DNA from 2 places in the Streptomyces sp. NPDC107471 genome. Region 1 is predicted to be linked to the other one. Evidence: riboswitches for the same ligand, from Rfam matches in the RefSeq annotation. Region 1 holds a riboswitch; the other holds the start of a gene.

Region 1 (9,057 bases):
CCCTCCGACAGCCACAGCGGTGTCGCGGCCGTGGTGTCGGCGCGGGTGGCGACATGGGTCGTCTCGTGGGTGAGCACGACCTGCCGGCCCAGGTTGCCGAGCAGGCCGTAGGCGTCCGGGTTGACGATGACCCGGTCCGCGGGCGCGCGTGCCGGGGCGCCGGTCTCGCCGGTGGTGACGGCCGCGATCCCGCGGTACGAGGAGGCCGGCGAGCCCAGCAGCCCCGCCATGCCGTCCAGGGAGTCGGGCACGAGCACGACGACGTGCCGGGACCATCCGGTGCCCCAGGTGTCCGACACGGCGGGCACGGCGTGGTCGGCCAGGTCCGCGAAGGAGTGCAGCCGCTCGCCGGACTGGCCGACGCCGAGGACGATGCTGTGCTGCCCGCGGACGACGGTCACCTCGCCCTGGTCCCACAGTTGCTCCGGGGCCTTCTTCGCCGGCTTCTCGCCCCGCACGTACCAGTGGCCGGCCGCGTCGAGGGAGAGGTCGAGGGTGCGGGCGACGGTGACGGGGGCCCGGTCGTACCCCTGGACCTGGTAGCGGAGTTCGGCGTCGGCGGTGGCCGTGGCCCCGGTCCGGTGGACGCCGGTGACCTTGTAGGACCAGGAGGCGAGCGGCACCGCGCTGACGTCCTCGTACCAGCTCGCGGCGCCCGTCTGCGCGACGGCCGCCTTGTCGCGGTCGAGGACGGCCGCCGCCCGCCGGTCCAGGACGTGCTGTACGTCCGCCTCGGCGAGGTCGGTGGCCGTCGGCCGGCCGCCGCAGCCCACCAGCGCGATGAGCAGCAGGCACAGCACCACCGCACCGTGTCCCGACGCCCGCCTTCGACCTGCCATGTTTCCCGATCGTACGGGTATCGCCGCCGTCGGTCAGGGGCGCGTGACCGTCGCCCCCGGCATCATGCCGACCGGGTCGTAGCGCACCGGGGCGCCGGGGTACGGGGCGTGCACGACCTGGCCGTTGCCGACGTACATGCCGACATGGCTGGCGTCGCCGCGGTAGGTGACCAGATCGCCGGGGCGCGCCTGGGACAGCGGCACCTGGCGGCCGGCGTAGCGCTGCGCCTGCGAGGTGCGCGGGAGGGAGACGCCGGCCTGGGCGTACGACCACTGCATCAGGCCCGAACAGTCGAAGCCGTTGGGCCCGTTGGCGCCCCACACGTACGGCTTGCCGATCGCGGACTGCGCGGCGGCGACGGCGGCGGCCGCCCGGCCCGAGGGCGCCGCGGCTCCCGAGAGGTCCGGCATCGCGGAGCGGCCGGAGCGGGAGGCCCGGTCGTAGGCGGCGCGCTCGTCGGAGGGCAGGGAGTTGAGCAGTTCGCGCGCCCGGGCGAGCTTCTTCTCGACGGTCCGCTTGTGGGCGGCGACGGCCCTGCGGCTCCTGTCCAGTTCGCCGAGCTTCCTGGCCGCCTCGCTGCGCTCCTGGGCGAGTTCGCGCATGGCCTCCTGGAGGTCCTTGAGCTGGCCCGCCTGGTGGGCGTTGATGCGGTCCAGGGCGGCCGCCTTGTCGAGGTACTCGTCCGGGTCGTCGGAGAACAGCAGCGCGAGGCTGGGGTCGAGGCCGCCGGAGCGGTACTGGGCGCCGGCCAGTGAACCGAGCGTCTCCCGCATGGAGTTGATGCGTTCCTGCTGCCGGGCGATCCCGTCCTGGGCGGAGCCGACCTCCTCGCGCAGCGCGTCGGCGCGCTCGTCGGCCTTGTTGAAGGCCTCGGTGGCCTGCTCGGCCTGCTCGTAGAGGCGGTCCACCTCGGCCCGGGTGTCGTCGGAGGGGGCGGCGGCGGCCGGTACGGCACCGAGCGCGGCGGCCGCCGCGGACAGCACACCCAGAGCGGCACCGGCGCCCCGGTTGAACCCGGACGTCTGGACAAGGCGGCGATGGAACCCCACGGGAAGCCGCGCTCCTTCCACTGGCGGACACGGACGCTCCCCGGCGAGGGGGGAAGCGCGGCCGACAGTAGCCCCGCGGCAGGGGCGTATCCAACGACCTCCGCGGGCACACAACGTGACGCCCCGCCTAGGACGCAGGTCATGGGCGGGGCGTGCGGTCAGTTGTGGTTGTCGCGATTCGCCCGAACGGGCGGCGAGTCGTCGCGATCTTGCCCGGCGCGGAGGATCAGATCCGCACGCCGAACTGGAACGGCATGTTGTTGATCGACTCGTAGCGCACGACCGTGCCGGTGCGCGGGGCGTGCAGGACCATGCCGTTGCCCGCGTAGAAGCCGACGTGGTGCTGGTCGCCGTAGAAGATGACCAGGTCGCCGACCTTGAGGGCGCTCTGCGAGTAGATCCGGGTGCCCGCGTTGGCCTGGGCCTGCGAGGTGCGCGGGATGGTGACGCCGGCCTGGGCGAAGGCCCAGGAGGTCAGCCCCGAGCAGTCGAAGGAGGACGGGCCGGTGGCGCCGTAGACGTAGGGCGAGCCGATCTTGCTCTGTGCGGCCTGGAAGGCGGCGAGGGCGCGGCCGGAGGCGGGCGCGGTGTTCCCGAGGTCCACGCGGTCGCTGGCGGAGCGGCTGGCGCGGGCGTCGGCGGCGGCGAGCGCGGCCTTCTCGGCGGCCGTCAGCGTGTTGAGGAGCTTCTGCGCCTCGGCGAGCTTGCCCTGAACGGCCTTCTTCTGCTTGGCCAGTTCGGTGCGGGTGCTGGCGAGGTCCTTGAGCTTCTCGGAGGCCTCGGCCCGGTCCTGGGCCAGCTCGCGCTGCTTCTCCTGGATCTTCTTCAGCGCCTCGACCTGCTGGGAGCTGAGCTGGTCCGCGGTGGACGCCTTGTCCAGGTAGTCGTCCGGGTTCGACGACAGGAAGAGCTGGAGCGAGGAGTCGATGGTGCCGGTGCGGTACTGCGCGGCGGCTGCCATGCCTATGGAGTCCCGCAGTTCGTTCAGGTCGTCCTGGCCGCGGGCCACGTCGTCCTGGATGGTGGAGATCTCCTTCTGGAGCTTCTCCTGCTTCTCCTTGGCGCCGTTGAGCTTCTCGGTGGCCTGCTCGGCCTGCTCGTACAGGGCGTCGACCTTCGCCTTGACCTCGTCCTTGCTCGGCTTCTCGCTCGGCGCGGCGTTGGCGGCATTGGCACTGAGGGCCACGGCGGCAGCGGCTGCGGTCGTGAGCACGGTCACGCGCGTACGACTCGGCTGCTTGGGTCGACGATGGGACGCCACGGAGGTGAACTCCTTCTTTTGAGTGATCACCCGCTCGGAGGTTCGAGCCCAGACCCTAGTGACCCTCCTGTGATCAGTTCAAATCCTCAGGAGCAAAATCTGGTCACGCCCTGCATTCTTTGCACATAACTCACGTGCAGTGATGCGCACTTGACGCTACGTTGCGTGACGATACGGCCAATTGGGACATTAAACCTGGGCTTTGATGTTTAGGACAGCCGCTTCAGAAGTACCGCAGAAGCCACCGGCCGCGCCCCCGCCTTGGCGATGCCGTCGGCGACCTCGCGGTCGGTCGAGGCGACGATCACCGGCCGGCCGGGCGGCTCGGCGCGCACGAGCTGGCGGATCAACTCGTCGGCGGTGACACCCGCCTTGGAGAACAGCACCCGCACCCCGCGCGGCGGCGCCAGCAGCACCGGCGCGGCCAGCTCGGCCCCGTCGAAGACACAGGTCACCTCCGCCCCGGTCTGCGCGGCGAGCTGCGAGAGCTGCCCGAGGAGCCGCAGGCGCTGCTTCTCCAGCGGCATCTGGGGATAGCCGGTCTTGGTGACGTTGTAGCCGTCGACCACCAAGTGCGCCTGGGGCAGGGCCAGTAGCTGGTCCAGGATCGCCGGGTCGTTCTCGGACAGCGCCCGCGCGGCGATGTCCTTCGGGGTCATGCGTCCCGGCTCGACCGCGTCCACGGTCTCGGCCGGCCGCACGGACACCGGCGGCAGGGCCAGCTCCCGGCGCAGCCCCTGGGCCGCGTCCAGAACGGTGTCCAGAAGCAGACGCACGCGCATGTCCTCGACACTGCGCCCCTCCCGTGCCGCTCTGCGCGCGGCCTCCAGCGCGGCCTCCGCCTCCCCGAGGCGTGCCTTCAGGCGCCGGGACTCGCTCTCGGCGGCGGACACCTGGGCCTGCCCCTCGGCGCGCACGGACTCCATCTCGCCCTGCAGCTTGCGCAGGGCCGCCTCACCGCGCTTGACGTCACTGAATGCCGCACGCAGCTTCCGGTGAAGCGATTCGGCTTCCTTCTTGGCCGATTCCAGCTCGGCGCGCAGCCGCTCGGTCTCCGTGCGCGTCTGCTCGCGGGCGGCCGTGAGCTCCACGCGCAGCCGCTCCAGCTCGGCGCGGCTCTCCTCGTCGGCCCGCTCGGCGTCCGCGCGCTGGGCCTCCTCACCGGCCGCGGTGACCAGCTTGACCCAGCCGGTGGGGCGCAGAACATAGGCCGCGGCCGCCACGTCGAGCGGGTCCGCGGCCGGGGGCGGGGCACCGGAGTCGAGAGCGCCGGCCAGCTCCGGCTGGACCTCTCTGAACTTCTCCCCGATGCGCTGGCGGAACAGCGGATCGGTCTCCAGCGCGGCCGCCATCGCGTTGCCCGCGAACTTGGCCCGCCGGTTCGGCGCGAAGCGCGCGTACTGCCTGAGCTGTGCGGGCAGTTCGCCGACGGTCAGCCCGCCGAACCCCTCCGAGACGATGTGCACGACCCTGCGCCGCACCCCGTCGGGCAGCGGACGGTCGAGGACCTCGGCGGCGCCGTCGCCCGGCTCCCCGCCTTGTGTCTCCACCATCCGTCACACCCCATCACTGTGCGGGGCCGGCCCTGTCAGGAGCCGGCGCCCGGCCTGTCCACGAGTTCCACCTGGTCCACGGCGTTGCACCAGCGGCACCGCACCGACTCGATGGTCTCACTGACCACCTCGCGCTCCTCGACGCTCGGCTCTCCCGCCAGGTCGAGGTGGACGTACTCGACGACCTTCGACGAGCGGGTCACGTCGAAGCGCGTGAGGTTGCCGCAGAGGGTGCAGCGCCACCGCGTCGAGGCGGTCGGGAGGGGAACCGTCATCGTGACTGTGCTCTTTCCTACTAGCCATTGTCAGTGATGCACCGGCGTCCCGGTGCATGTGGCTCGTAACCCTACGGCCTGGCGGGTACTCGCCGCTCGGGCGTCCACAGGACCCACCCGGCGGCGAGGCACTCTGTTCCGTTGCGTCCCGTTACGTCATGCTCTGTGTTCATGATCCGCAACTGGAGGGTGACACTCGGTGGAACAGACAGGGCGCTGTGGGGGCCGGCTCCGGTCACCCACGGCCTGATCGCCCTGTGCTGTCTGGTCTTCGTGATCGGCCCCGCCTCCGGCCTCGACCCGGCCTACGGCTCCGGGGACGCGGCCCTGGCCGCGCAGCGGGCCTACTTCCACCGCTGGGGGGTGATCCCCGCCGAGCTCTTCGAGGACTCGCCCGGTGCCGCCCTCACCCCGGCCACCGCGCTGTTCGTGCACGGGAGCTGGGTGCACCTGCTGGGCAACATGCTCTTCCTCTACGTCTTCGGGGCGATGACGGAGGAACGGATGGGCCGGGTGCAGTTCCTCCTCTTCTACATCGGCTGCGGCTACCTCGCCCTGCTGGGCTACGCGGCCGCCAACGCCGACTCCGAGCAGTCCCTGGTCGGTGCCTCCGGGGCGATCTCGGCGGTCCTCGGCGCGTTTCTCTTCCTGTTCCCCGGGGCCCGGGTGACCAGTCTCCTGCCGTTCCTGTTCTTCCTGCCGCTGCGCTTCCCCGCCTGGGTCGTCCTGCCCTTCTGGGCGGCGCTGCAATGGCTGGCGGCGGGCCGGGCCTCCGACGGCCCCGGGGTGGCCTATCTGGCCCACCTGGTGGGCTTCGGCCTGGGCCTGGTCTTCGCCTGGGTGCGTTTCGGCCGTACGACTAGAGTGAGGGCCGCCCCAGCTCCGGCCCCCGAGGGAGAGAACCAGCCGTGATCACCGCGATCGTCCTCATCAAGACCAGCGTGGACCGGATCCCCGAGATCGCGGAGCGGATCGCCGCACTGGAGTCCGTGAGCGAGGTCTTCTCCGTCACGGGCACCTACGACCTGATCGCCATGGTCCGGGTCAAGCAGCACGAGGACCTCGCCGAGGTCATCCCCGGCAGCATCAGCAAGATCCCGGGCGTCGAGGCGACGGACACCCACGTGGCCTTCCGCACCTACTCGCAGCACGACCTGGAGGCCGCGTTCGCGATCGGCCTCGACAGCTAGGAGCCGAGCGCAGGCGCGCTCAGACGGCCGGGACGCAGCGGCCGTCCTCGGTGCGGTACGTCCACTTCGCGCCGTCCGCGACGAGCTCCTTGACCGCCTTCACGAACCGCTCCACGTGCTCGTCGGGCGTGCCCGCGCCGAAGCTGACCCGGATCGCGTTGAGGGACCTCTCGCCGGGAGCGGCCTCGGGGGCACCGCACTCGCCCTGGGACTGCGGGTCGCTGCCGAGGAGGGTGCGGACGAGGGGGTGGGCGCAGAAGAGGCCGTCGCGGACGCCGATGCCGTACTCGGCGGACAGGGCGGCGGCGAAGTGGGAGCTGTTCCAGCCCTCGACGACGAAGGAGATCACGCCGACCCGGGGGGCGTCGTCGCCGAAGAGGGACAGGACGCGGACCTCGGGGACGTCGGCGAGGCCGGCCTTCACCTTCTCGATCAGGTGCTGCTCACGGGCCACCAGGCTGTCGAAACCGGTCTCCGTCAGCGCCTTGCAGGCCGACGCGATGGAGTAGGCGCCGATGACGTTCGGGGAACCGGCCTCGTGGCGGGCGGCGCTGTCGTGCCACTCCACGTCCACTCCCCCGTCCTCGCGCCGGGTGACCTTGCGGCTGGCGCCGCCGCCCGCGAGGTAGGGGTCGGCCGCGCGCAGCCAGTCGGCACGGCCGGCCAGGACACCGGAGCCGAAGGGGGCGTACAGCTTGTGGCCGGAGAAGGCGACCCAGTCGACGTCCAGGTCACGCACGCTCACCGGATGGTGCGGGGCGAGCTGGGCCGCGTCCAGGACGATCCGGGCGCCGTGCGCGTGGGCGGCGGCGGCCAGCTCGCGCACCGGCCACAGCTCGCCGGTGACGTTGGAGGCGCCGGTGACGCAGACCAGGGCCGGGCCGTGGGGGTCCCGGTCGGCGAGGGCCTTCTCCAGGGTCTCGACGGCCTGGCGCGGGGTGCGCGGGGCGTCGAGGTAGGTGACCCGGGCGTCCTTCCAGGGCAGCAGGCTCGCGTGGTGCTCGGTCTCGAAGACGAAGACCCGGCAGTCGGCGGGGAGGGCGGCGGCGAGGAGGTTGAGCGAGTCGGTGGTCGACCGGGTGAAGATCAGCTCGTCGCCCTCACGGCAGTCGAGGAACCCGGCGACGGTCCTGCGGGCGTTCTCGAACAGGTCGGTCGAGAGCTGGGAGAGGTAGCCGGCCCCGCGGTGCACGCTGCCGTAGTAGGGCGCGTACGCCGCCACGTCGTCCCACACCCGCTGGAGGGCCGGGGCGCTGGCCGCGTAGTCGAGCGCCGCGTAGGTGACCTCGCCGCCGGTGACGAGCGGGACGGTGACATCCCGGCCCAGAACGGGCAGCGGGGAGCAAATGGTACGGGCGGAGACAGCGGTGGAGACGGACATGGGGAACTCCCGTGACGGTGAAGGTGAGATGGGTGCGCGGAGGCGGGGCTCGGCGGCCCTATCGCATTCGCTTGCTCACGGAAGACTCCCTCGACGACCAGGACCCCTGGTTTCGAGAGGGGCCCGCGCTTGCCGTAGACCTCACTGCCTACGGCCTGGTCTTCACCCGGGGCACCCCGCCACGGACGGAGGGTTGCCGGACAGTCGGCCGGGGCCTCATGACTGTCACTCATGACCTGGTACAGGAACGTACGTGAAGTGATCGTCGTCCCGCAACCCGTGTCCGGATCGCGGGACGACATCCCTGTCGTTGTTACGCGTTGCTCGCGGCCACCCAGCGCTCCAGCGTCCGCTTCGCCGCGCCCGAGTCGATCGCCTCCGCGGCCTTGTCCATCCCGGCCCTGAGCTGCTCGGCCAGTGGCCCCGTCCCCGGGTCCAGGGCCACCAGCGCGGCGGCCGAGTTCAGGAGCACGGCGTCGCGGACCGGTCCCTTCTCGCCGTCCAGCAGGTGGCGGGCGACCTCCGCGTTGTACGCCGGGTCACCGCCCCGCAGGGCCTCCACCGGCACCAGGTCGATGCCGACGTCCCGGGGGTCGAAGCTCTCCTCGGTGACCTTGCCGTCGCGGACGACCCAGACCCGGGACGTCGACGTGGTGGTCAGCTCGTCGAGGCCGTCGTCGCCGCGGAAGACGAGGGCGGAGTTGCCGCGCTCGGCGAAGACGCCCGCGACGACCGGCGCCATGCGGGGGTCCGCGACCCCGACCGCCTGGGACCGCACCCGGGCGGGGTTGGTCAGCGGACCGAGGATGTTGAACACCGTGCGGATGCCCAACTGACCGCGGGCGGCGCCCGCGTGGCGCAGTGCCGGATGGAACTTGATCGCGAAGCAGAAGGTGATCCCGGCCTCCTCGGCCACCTCTGCCACCCGCCGCGGGGTCAGCTCCAGGTTGACGCCGAGCTTCTCCAGGACGTCGGAGGCGCCGGACGCCGAGGAGGCGGCCCGGTTGCCGTGCTTGACGACCGTGGCGCCGGTGCCGGCCACGACGATCGCCGACATGGTGGAGATGTTGACGGTCTTGGCGCCGTCACCGCCGGTGCCGACGATGTCCACGGTCCGCCCGGGGACCTCGATCACGTTGGCGTGCGCGTACATCGCCCGCACCAGCCCGTTGATCTCCTCGACCGTCTCGCCCTTGGCCCGCAGGGCGACCACGAAGCCGGCGATCTGCGCGTCGGTGGCCTCGCCCTGCATGATCCGGTCCATCGCCCACGCCGTCGCGTCGGCGCTCTGGTCCCGGCCGTACAGCAGGGCGTTCAATACCTCGGGCCAGGAACGGCCCGCCGCGGTGTCGCCTCCAGCGGGGGTCACAGCGCTCATGGGGCCGCTCCAGATGTCGTAGAAAACCGTGCCCACACCCTATCCAGCCCACGACGCAGGCATCTCAGTGGCGCGGGGAACTGCGCGGAACGCCCGCCCCCACCGAACCCGCACCGCACCGCACGGCACG
Region 2 (9,057 bases), on a different contig from region 1:
ACGTCCTCGCGTTCTCCCGGGAGTACGACCTGCTGCCGGTGACCAACTCCGCCTCCGAGGTCATGGGCGCCAGCTCCCGGGACGCCGACCTCAAGCCCTTCCTCGCCGCACTGCCCTCCGCGGAGCTGCCGCCGGTGGGCAAGACGTCCTGGGCCTCGGTCAGCGCGGCGGTGAAGAAGCGGATCGGCGCCGCCGTGAGCTCCGGCGGGAGCCCCGCCGAGGTGCTGCGCACGCTCCAGCTCACCGCGCAGAAGGCGGAGTAGTCGCTGTCAGTGGCGGGCGTTACGGTTCCGGGCATGGAGCATGCGGGACTCGACCGCCGGGAGCGGGACATCCTCGCGCTGGAGCGCCGCGGTTTCGCGGGGCCCGGCGCGAAGGAGCGGGCGATACGTGAGGAGCTGGGCCTGGCGCCGGTCCGCTACTACCAGCTCCTCAACGCCCTGCTGGACGACGAGCGCGCGCTGGCCCACGACCCGGTGACGGTGAACCGGCTGCGCAGGGTGCGCCAGGCCCGGCGCGAGGAGCGCTGAGGGTCAGGCGAGTCGTTCCGCCAGGGCCCGCAGCAGGCCCACCACGCCGGCCGGGCCGTCCACCACCAGGTCGGCCCGCTTGCGGAGCTCGGTCACCTCGTCGCTGCCGCTGCACACCAGGAGACCGGCGGTGCCCGCGGTACGGAGCTCCTCGACCGCGGAGAACGCGGGCAGGTCGCCCAGGTCGTCGCCGGCGAACAGCACCGACCGGGCGGAGACCTCGCGGGCGTGCCTCAGGAGGGCCACCCCCTTGTCCATGCCGGGCGGGCGGAGCTCCAGGACCAGACGGCCGGGCTCCACGATCAGGCCGTTACGGGCGGCCAGGTCGGTGAGGGGCCCACGCAGCGCCTCGAAGGCGGACTGGGGATCGGCGGCCCTGCGGGTGTGGACGGCCACCGCGCGGCCGCCCTTCTCCTCCAGCCACGCACCGGTCCCGGCCAGCAGCTCCGGCAGTTCCGCACGGACCGCCGCCACGCCGGGGTGCGGGGCGGGGGCGGTGACCTCGCCCGTCGCCGCGTCCCAGCGCTCCGCCCCGTAGTGGCCGAGCACGGTCAGGTGCTCCAGGCCGGGGACCTCGGCGAAACCGCCGTTGCGGACCGCGACCGCCGCCGGGCGGCCGGTGATCACCGCCACGGACGCCACCTTCGGCGCGAGGACCGCGAGCGCGGGCACCGCGTCGGGGTGGGCGACCGCCTTCTCGGGATCCGCCACGATCGGCGCCAGCGTCCCGTCGAAGTCGAGCCCGATCACCGCCCGCCGCGGTTCCGCGAGGACGGCCCGCAGGCCCTCCTCGCCGGCGGTCGTGAGGGGCGTGGGAAGGTTCATGCTCACCCGTCCAGCGCGCGGAGCGCGTTCAGTTGGTCCAGGAACCACTGGGCGGGCGGGAGTGCCGTCGCCGCCGCGGCCAGCCGCTTCGCGCCCTCGGCCCGCTCGTGGGCCGGCATCGTCAGCGCCTCGTGCAGGGCGGCCGCCGTCTGCTCCACGTCGTACGGGTTCACCACGATCGCGTCGTCGCCCAGCTCCTCGTACGCCCCCGCCTCCCGCGACAGCACCAGCGCGCAGCCCTCGTCGGAGACCACCGGCACCTCCTTCGCGACCAGGTTCATGCCGTCCCGGATGGGGTTGACCAGCGCCACGTCGGCCAGCCGGTACGCGGCGAGGGAGCGCGCGAAGTCGTCCTTCAGATTCAGCAGGACCGGCGTCCAGCCCGGTGTGCCGAAGGTGTCGTTGATCTCCTCCGCCACCCGCCGCACCTCGGCCGTGTAGTCCCGGTAGACCGCCAGGTCCTGCCGCGACGGATACGCGAACGCCACGTGCACGACCCGCTCCCGCCACTCCGGCCGCGACTCCAGCAGCCGCCGGTAGGCGTGCAGCCCGCGCACGATGTTCTTGGACAGCTCCGTCCGGTCCACCCGCACGATCGTCTTCCGGCCCGCGCCGATCTCCTCGCGCAGGCCGACGATCCGCTCCTCGACGTCGGCCTCGTGGGAGCGGGCGCGCAGGAAGTCCGCGTCCGCGCCCAGCCCGTGCACCCCGATCCGGGTCTCGCCGAGCCCGTCCGCGCACTGGGTGGCGCAGGCCGTGAAGGCGTCCGCCCAGCGGCGGGTCAGGAAGCCGAGCCGGTCGGCGCCCAGCATGCCCCGCAGGAGCTGGACCGCGATGTCGTCCGGCAGCATCCGGAAGTACTCCACCGGCGCCCACGGCGTGTGCGAGAAGTGCGCGATGCGCAGGTCGGGGCGGAGCTCGCGGAGCATCCCCGGCACCAGGCACAGGTGGTAGTCCTGCACCAGGACCGCCGCCCCCTCGGCCGCCTCCTGTGCGAGGGCCTCGGCGAAGGCGCGGTTGTACGTCTCGTACGACGCCCACTGGCGCCGGAACTCCGCGTCGAAGGACGGCTCCAGCGGGGTCTGGTAGAGCAGGTGGTGGACGAACCACAGGACCGAGTTCGCGATGCCGTTGTACGCGTCCGCGTGCACGTCGGCCGGGATCGCGAGCATGCGGACGCCGTCCTCGCCGACCCCCTGCCGTACCGCCTCGCGGTCGCCGTCGGAGAGCGCCGAGCACACCCACAGCGCGTCGGCCTCCGGCCCGATCGCCGACAGTCCCGAGACGAGTCCGCCGCCGCCGCGCTTCGCTTTGAGCTCGCCGTTTTCCTGGACCTCGTAGGAGACCGGACCCCGGTTGGATGCGACCAGTACGTGAGCGTTGTGCGAGGGAGCCATGCCTCGACATCTAGCCCGGGGTGCAACCGCTCAAACGTTCCCTTGGGAGCGCTCCGGAAGGGCGCTCCTACGCCGCCTTCCTTTTCATGTACTCCGCGATCTCCGTCATCGGCGGCCGCTCCTCGGTGTCCACCGAGTAGGTACGCGGCTCGAAGCCCTCCCGGCCCCGCTCGAACTGGGTGAGGGCGGGCCGGATCAAGTGGCCGCGGGCCAGCCGGAGCTGGGCCGTGCGGTAGATCGCGGCGGACATCCGGCCCAGCGCCTGCCCGTCCTGGTGCCGGTGCCTGCGCACCCCCACGTCGACCTGGGCCAGCGCGTCCAGACCGACCAGGTGCAGGGCGTCGACCAGCATCCCCAGCTCGACGCCGTAGCCGACGGGGAACGGCAACTGCTCCAGCAGCGAGCGCCGGGCCGCGTACTCGCCGCCCAGCGGCTGCACGAAACCGGCGAGCTGCGGCCAGTGCATGTTCAGCAGCGGGCGCGCCATGAGCTCGGTGACCCGGCCGCCCTGCCCGGCGGCGCCGCCCAGGGGACGGTCGTACATGCCCTTGACCAGGTCGACCTCGGGGTCGGTGAGCAGCGGGCCGACGATGCCGGAGACGAAGTCCGAGGAGAACTCCTGAAGGTCGGCGTCGATGAAGCAGACGATGTCCCCGGTGGTGACGAGCAGGGAGCGCCACAGGACCTCGCCCTTGCCGGGCACGGCCGGGATGCGCGGCAGGATGTCGTCGCGGTGGACGACCCGGGCGCCGGCCGCGGCGGCGACCTGGGAGGTGCGGTCGGTCGAGCCCGAGTCGACGACGACCAGTTCGTCGACGAGCGGGACCTGCCGCATGAGGTCGTGCCGGATCACGGCGACGATGTCACCGACCGTCGCCTCCTCGTTGAGGGCCGGCAGGACGACACTGACCGTCCGGCCCGTGGCCCGTTTCGCCGCCATGATCCGGTGGAGCGGGCGATCAGCCACGGACCAGGAACGGGTCGCCAGCCAGCGCTCGACTTCGTTCAGCACAGTGCGCGGCTCCTCTTCGTGTGATCTGCGTGTGATCCATCTCGCCGTTCGGACGACTATCTCAACTGTCCTGGTCGTCGGTTACAGTCTTGAACAACGCGGGTGACCATCGCATGTCCGGGGTGGCCCACCGCTCACAACTTCATACCGCTCATCCAGAGGGGCAGAGGGATACGGCCCGATGAAGCCCCGGCAACCCTCCAGTCGGCTCTCGTAGCGATCACTGACGATCGTCTCCGCGAGGCTCCCGACTCGGGAAGGTGCCAAATCCGTCTCACGGCGAAGTGCGTCGTGAGGAAGATGAGGAGAAAGGGCCTCGCCTCCATGGCTGCGCAGACTGTTGCAAGCACCACGAACTCCGTCGACCTGGGTCCCGCCGCGGCGCTGAGCTGCCGCGAATGCGGCCACCGCGTCCCGCTCGGACCGGTCTTCGCCTGTGAGGAGTGTTTCGGCCCGCTCGAGATCGCGTACGACTTCTCGGCCTACGACACCGAGGAGCTCCGCAAGCGGATCGAGGCGGGACCCGCGAACATCTGGCGCTACGCCCCGCTGCTGCCCGTCCCCGCGGACGTGGCGGACAAGCCCAACATCAACCCCGGCTGGACCCAGCTCGTCAAGGCCGACAACCTCGCCCGTGAACTGGGCGTGACCGGCGGCCTGTACGTCAAGGACGACTCCGGCAACCCGACGCACTCCTTCAAGGACCGCGTCGTCGCGCAGGCCCTGGAGGCCGCCCGCGCCTTCGGCTTCACCACGCTCTCCTGCTCCTCGACCGGCAACCTGGCCGGTGCGGTGGGCGCCGCCGCGGCCCGCGCCGGCTTCCGTTCCTGCGTGTTCATCCCGCAAGACCTGGAGCAGGGCAAGGTCGTCATGGCCGCGATCTACGGCGGCGAGCTCGTCGGCATCGAGGGCAACTACGACGACGTGAACCGCTTCTGCTCCGAGCTGATCGGCGACCCGGCCGGCGAGGGCTGGGGCTTCGTCAACGTCAACCTGCGGCCGTACTACGCGGAGGGCTCCAAGACCCTGGCGTACGAGATCTGCGAGCAGCTCGGCTGGAAGCTCCCCGACCAGTTGGTCGTGCCGATCGCCTCCGGCTCGCAGCTCACGAAGATCGACAAGGGGCTCCAGGAGCTGATCAAGCTCGGGCTCGTCGAGGACAGGCCGTACAAGATCTTCGGTGCCCAGGCGGAGGGGTGCAGCCCGGTGTCCGTCGCCTACAAGGCCGGGCACGACGTGGTCCGCCCCCAGAAGCCGAACACCATCGCCAAGTCCCTCGCCATCGGCAACCCGGCGGACGGTCCGTACGTGCTCGACATCGCCCGGCGCACCGGCGGTGCGGTGGAGGACGTCAACGACGAGCAGGTCGTGGACGCCATCAAGCTGCTGGCGCGGACCGAGGGCATCTTCGCGGAGACCGCGGGTGGGGTGACCGTGGGTGTCACCAGGAAGCTGATCGAGAACGGGCTGCTGGATCCCTCGCTGACGACCGTGGTGCTGAACACGGGTGACGGTCTGAAGACCTTGGACGCGGTGGCGGGTACGGGGCTGACGGCGACGATTCGGCCCAACCTGGATTCGTTCCGTGAGGCCGGCCTCGCGTAGTCGTTGTCCCTAACCTGACCGGAGGTCTTTCATCATGAGCGTTTCCGTCCGTATCCCCACCATCCTGCGCACCTACACCGGCGGCCAGGCCGAGGTGCAGGCCGAGGGTGGGACCCTCGCCGAGGTCATCGCCGATCTGGAGAAGAACCACACCGGTATCGCCGCGCGTGTTCTCGACGACCAGGGCCAACTGCGGCGGTTCGTGAATGTGTACGTGAACGACGACGACGTGCGGTTCGAGCAGGGGCTGGAGACGGCGACGCCCGACGGGGCCGGTGTCTCCATCATCCCGGCGGTCGCCGGCGGGTGACCGTATGACTGGTCATTACCTTCGGTAACAGGAATTACCGAGTGTTCATCCGATTGCCCCCTCCGTGAGAGAAGCGGAGGGGGCAATTCTCTATGGTTGAGCGCGGTACAGTTGGGGAAGCTGCTGCTTCCTCCATGCCGGGCGCATATGAGTTCCGACTTCGGATGCGACGAGAAGTAGCCAAAGTGTGTGGGTTCTTTGTGTCTTATGCTCCTTTTATGGGGCCCGACTTGCCCCGAATTCGGGCGAATTCTCACTACATTCCGGACCCCTTCCGTCCAGAATTCTCGTCCGATTGACCTGTTGCAGACGGCAGTTGGACAGATACATTCAGCCGCGGTCGACGCGTTCCGGCGCACGCCCCCAACCATGTGGGGGGTGAGGTCTGACCCGGATCCACGAAGTGTGGGTCCGTGCAAGGGCCAGTAATAGGGGAGTTAGGCATGGCTCAGGGCACCGTCAAGTGGTTCAACGCGGAGAAGGGGTACGGCTTCATCGCGGTCGACGGTGGTGCGGATGTATTCGTCCACTACAGCGCGATTCAGATGGACGGCTACCGCACCCTTGAAGAGGGCCAGCGGGTCGAGTTCGAGATCTCGCAGGGTCAGAAGGGGCCGCAGGCGGACATGGTTCGTCTCGCGACTGGCTGAAGCACGCGCCGGGTAACAACAGCGTCGTTCTTCGTTCTTCTTCGAAGGGCTCGTACCCCATGGGGAGTCATGGGTACGGGCCCTTCGGCATGTGTCTCCGACGGTGGCGCGACTTCGTCCGCGGGCTCGGTGGGGGCGGGCGTTTTGCGCAGTTCCCCGCGCCCCTGGGTGCCTGGCTGCAACCTCCCCAGGGGCGCGGGGAACTGCGCGCTCAGCCCCCGTCGGCCGGTAGTGGCGCGACGACCGAACGCATCCCGGTCTTCGGTAGGCGCTTGCACTCGACCATGCCGAGTGCTAATCATTGGCGTTAGCACTCTGAAGGTGAGAGTGACAAAGATGGACCGGGTCGGTGAGGCCCGCAGGCCTTGTGGGGCAAGGATCCACAGGCCGGCGAGCCGTCCGTCGCGGGCGCGGGCGCGGTCCGAAGGAATCACCCCCAGTCCTGGAGGGACCACTTCACATGGCCAAGATCATCGCGTTCGACGAGGAGGCGCGGCGCGGCCTCGAGCGCGGCATGAACCAGCTCGCGGACGCCGTCAAGGTGACGCTCGGCCCCAAGGGCCGCAACGTCGTCCTCGAGAAGAAGTGGGGCGCCCCCACGATCACCAACGATGGTGTCTCCATCGCCAAGGAGATCGAGCTCGAGGACCCGTACGAGAAGATCGGCGCCGAGCTGGTCAAGGAAGTCGCCAAGAAGACGGACGACGTCGCCGGTGACGGTACGACCACCGCGACCGTGCTCGCCCAGGCCCTGGTCAAGGAAGGCCTGCGCAACGTAGCCGCCGGCGCCAACCCCATGGCCCTCAAGCGCGGTATCGAGAAGGCCGTCGAGGCCGTCTCCGCCGCCCTGCTCGAGCAGGCCAAGGATGTCGAGACCAAGGAGCAGATCGCCTCCACGGCCTCCATCTCCGCCGCCGACACCCAGATCGGCGAGCTCATCGCCGAGGCGATGGACAAGGTCGGCAAGGAAGGCGTCATCACCGTCGAGGAGTCCCAGACCTTCGGTCTGGAGCTCGAGCTCACCGAGGGTATGCGCTTCGACAAGGGCTACATCTCGGCGTACTTCGCCACCGACATGGAGCGGATGGAGGCGTCGCTCGACGACCCCTACATCCTGATCGCCAACTCCAAGATCGGCTCCGTCAAGGACCTGCTCCCGCTCCTGGAGAAGGTCATGCAGTCGGGCAAGCCGCTGCTGATCATCGCCGAGGACGTCGAGGGCGAGGCCCTGTCGACCCTGGTCGTCAACAAGATCCGTGGCACCTTCAAGTCCGTCGCCGTCAAGGCCCCGGGCTTCGGTGACCGCCGCAAGGCCATGCTCGGCGACATCGCCATCCTCACGGGCGGCGAGGTCATCTCCGAGGAGGTCGGCCTCAAGCTGGAGAACGCGACCCTGGACCTCCTGGGCCGCGCCCGCAAGGTCGTCATCACCAAGGACGAGACCACCATCGTCGACGGTGCCGGTTCCTCGGACCAGGTCAACGGCCGCGTGAACCAGATCCGCGCCGAGATCGAGAACAGCGACTCGGACTACGACCGCGAGAAGCTCCAGGAGCGCCTGGCCAAGCTCGCCGGTGGCGTCGCCGTCATCAAGGCCGGTGCCGCGACCGAGGTCGAGCTCAAGGAGCGCAAGCACCGCATCGAGGACGCCGTGCGCAACGCCAAGGCGGCCGTCGAGGAGGGCATCGTCGCCGGTGGTGGCGTGGCCCTGCTCCAGGCCTCCCAGGTCTTCGAGAAGCTGGAGCTCGAGGGTGACGAGGCGACCGGCGCCAACGCCGTGAAGCTCGCCCTGGAGGCCCCGCTCAAGCAGATCGCCGTCAACGGTGGTCTCGAGGGTGGCGTCGTCGTCGAGAAGGTCCGCAACCTCACCGTCGGCCACGGCCTCAACGCCGCGACCGGTGAGTACGTCGACATGATCGCCGAGGGCATCATCGACCCGGCGAAGGTGACCCGCTCTGCCCTGCAGAACGCCGCCTCCATCGCCGCGCTGTTCCTCACCACCGAGGCCGTCATCGCCGACAAGCCGGAGAAGGCCGCCGCGCCCGCCGGTGGCGGCATGCCGGGCGGCGACATGGACTTCTGATCACCCCGGACCGCGAGGTCCGACGGCTGATCAGCGTCCTTTGCCGGGGGCGGCCCTTCCTGGGAACAGGGGGTGGCCGCCCCCGGTCTTTTCGTGCGCTATGCTTGATCACGAGCCGCTCGACGTGAACTCCCGTCGGTCGACTACGCGTTGGTGGTCCAAGGAAAGACGCCCCGCTTCCTGCGGGGAGATGCAGGTGCAAGGCCTGCCCAGCGCTCAAGACGAAGCCCGTCCCACACGAGTGGGGCGGGCTTCTTCCATGCGTGGCCGGTGGCCGGACGGGACGGGCCTCCCAGGTTGGTTGACTCAGGCAAGGGGCGTGGGCTGGAGTGAGGCGCATCAGCCCCGACCTGTGAGGAGTTCGACCGATGACGTCAGCCGAGGGTCTCGAAGTGCGCACCGCGGCCGGTGCCGTGCGCGGGCGCGCCGAGGACGGACTGGTGGTCTTCCGGGGAATCCCGTTCGCCGAACCGCCGGTGGGCGAGGCGCGGTTCCAGGCACCACGGCCCGTCAGGGGCTGGGAGGGGACCCGGGAGGCGTACGCCTTCGGCCCCCCGCCCCCGCAGGAGGCCGCCTTCCAGGGCCGGGCCGCGGGGCCGCCGACGCCCACCGGTGACGACTGGCTGACGGTCAACGTCTGGACCC

Evidence for each region. Region 1 has a riboswitch for S-adenosylmethionine ahead of ACZ66S_RS28315 (aminotransferase class V-fold PLP-dependent enzyme). Riboswitches for the same ligand answer to the same signal wherever they lie in the genome.
Region 2: linked by a shared signal. The riboswitch ahead of thrC (threonine synthase) and the one ahead of ACZ66S_RS28315 (aminotransferase class V-fold PLP-dependent enzyme) in region 1 are both predicted to bind S-adenosylmethionine.

The regions. Positions count from the first base shown of each region.
Region 1 is NZ_JBVJPC010000009.1:36,870-45,926, reverse strand. It holds gene ACZ66S_RS28350 (hypothetical protein) at 1-839, opposite strand, end outside; gene ACZ66S_RS28345 (C40 family peptidase) at 873-1,889, opposite strand; gene ACZ66S_RS28340 (C40 family peptidase) at 2,116-3,150, opposite strand; gene ACZ66S_RS28335 (NYN domain-containing protein) at 3,360-4,703, opposite strand; gene ACZ66S_RS28330 (hypothetical protein) at 4,739-4,978, opposite strand; gene ACZ66S_RS28325 (rhomboid family intramembrane serine protease) at 5,150-5,890, shown strand; gene ACZ66S_RS28320 (Lrp/AsnC family transcriptional regulator) at 5,887-6,168, shown strand; gene ACZ66S_RS28315 (aminotransferase class V-fold PLP-dependent enzyme) at 6,188-7,549, opposite strand; SAM riboswitch class IV at 7,670-7,786, opposite strand; gene trpD (anthranilate phosphoribosyltransferase) at 7,863-8,927, opposite strand.
Region 2 is NZ_JBVJPC010000016.1:48,563-57,619, reverse strand. It holds gene ACZ66S_RS37360 (ABC transporter substrate-binding protein) at 1-263, shown strand, start outside; gene ACZ66S_RS37355 (DUF3263 domain-containing protein) at 297-530, shown strand; gene otsB (trehalose-phosphatase) at 534-1,355, opposite strand; gene ACZ66S_RS37345 (alpha,alpha-trehalose-phosphate synthase (UDP-forming)) at 1,358-2,752, opposite strand; gene ACZ66S_RS37340 (glucosyl-3-phosphoglycerate synthase) at 2,820-3,764, opposite strand; SAM riboswitch class I at 3,913-4,071, shown strand; gene thrC (threonine synthase) at 4,089-5,369, shown strand; gene ACZ66S_RS37330 (MoaD/ThiS family protein) at 5,404-5,679, shown strand; gene ACZ66S_RS37325 (cold-shock protein) at 6,123-6,329, shown strand; gene groL (chaperonin GroEL) at 6,790-8,412, shown strand; gene ACZ66S_RS37315 (carboxylesterase/lipase family protein) at 8,781-9,057, shown strand, end outside.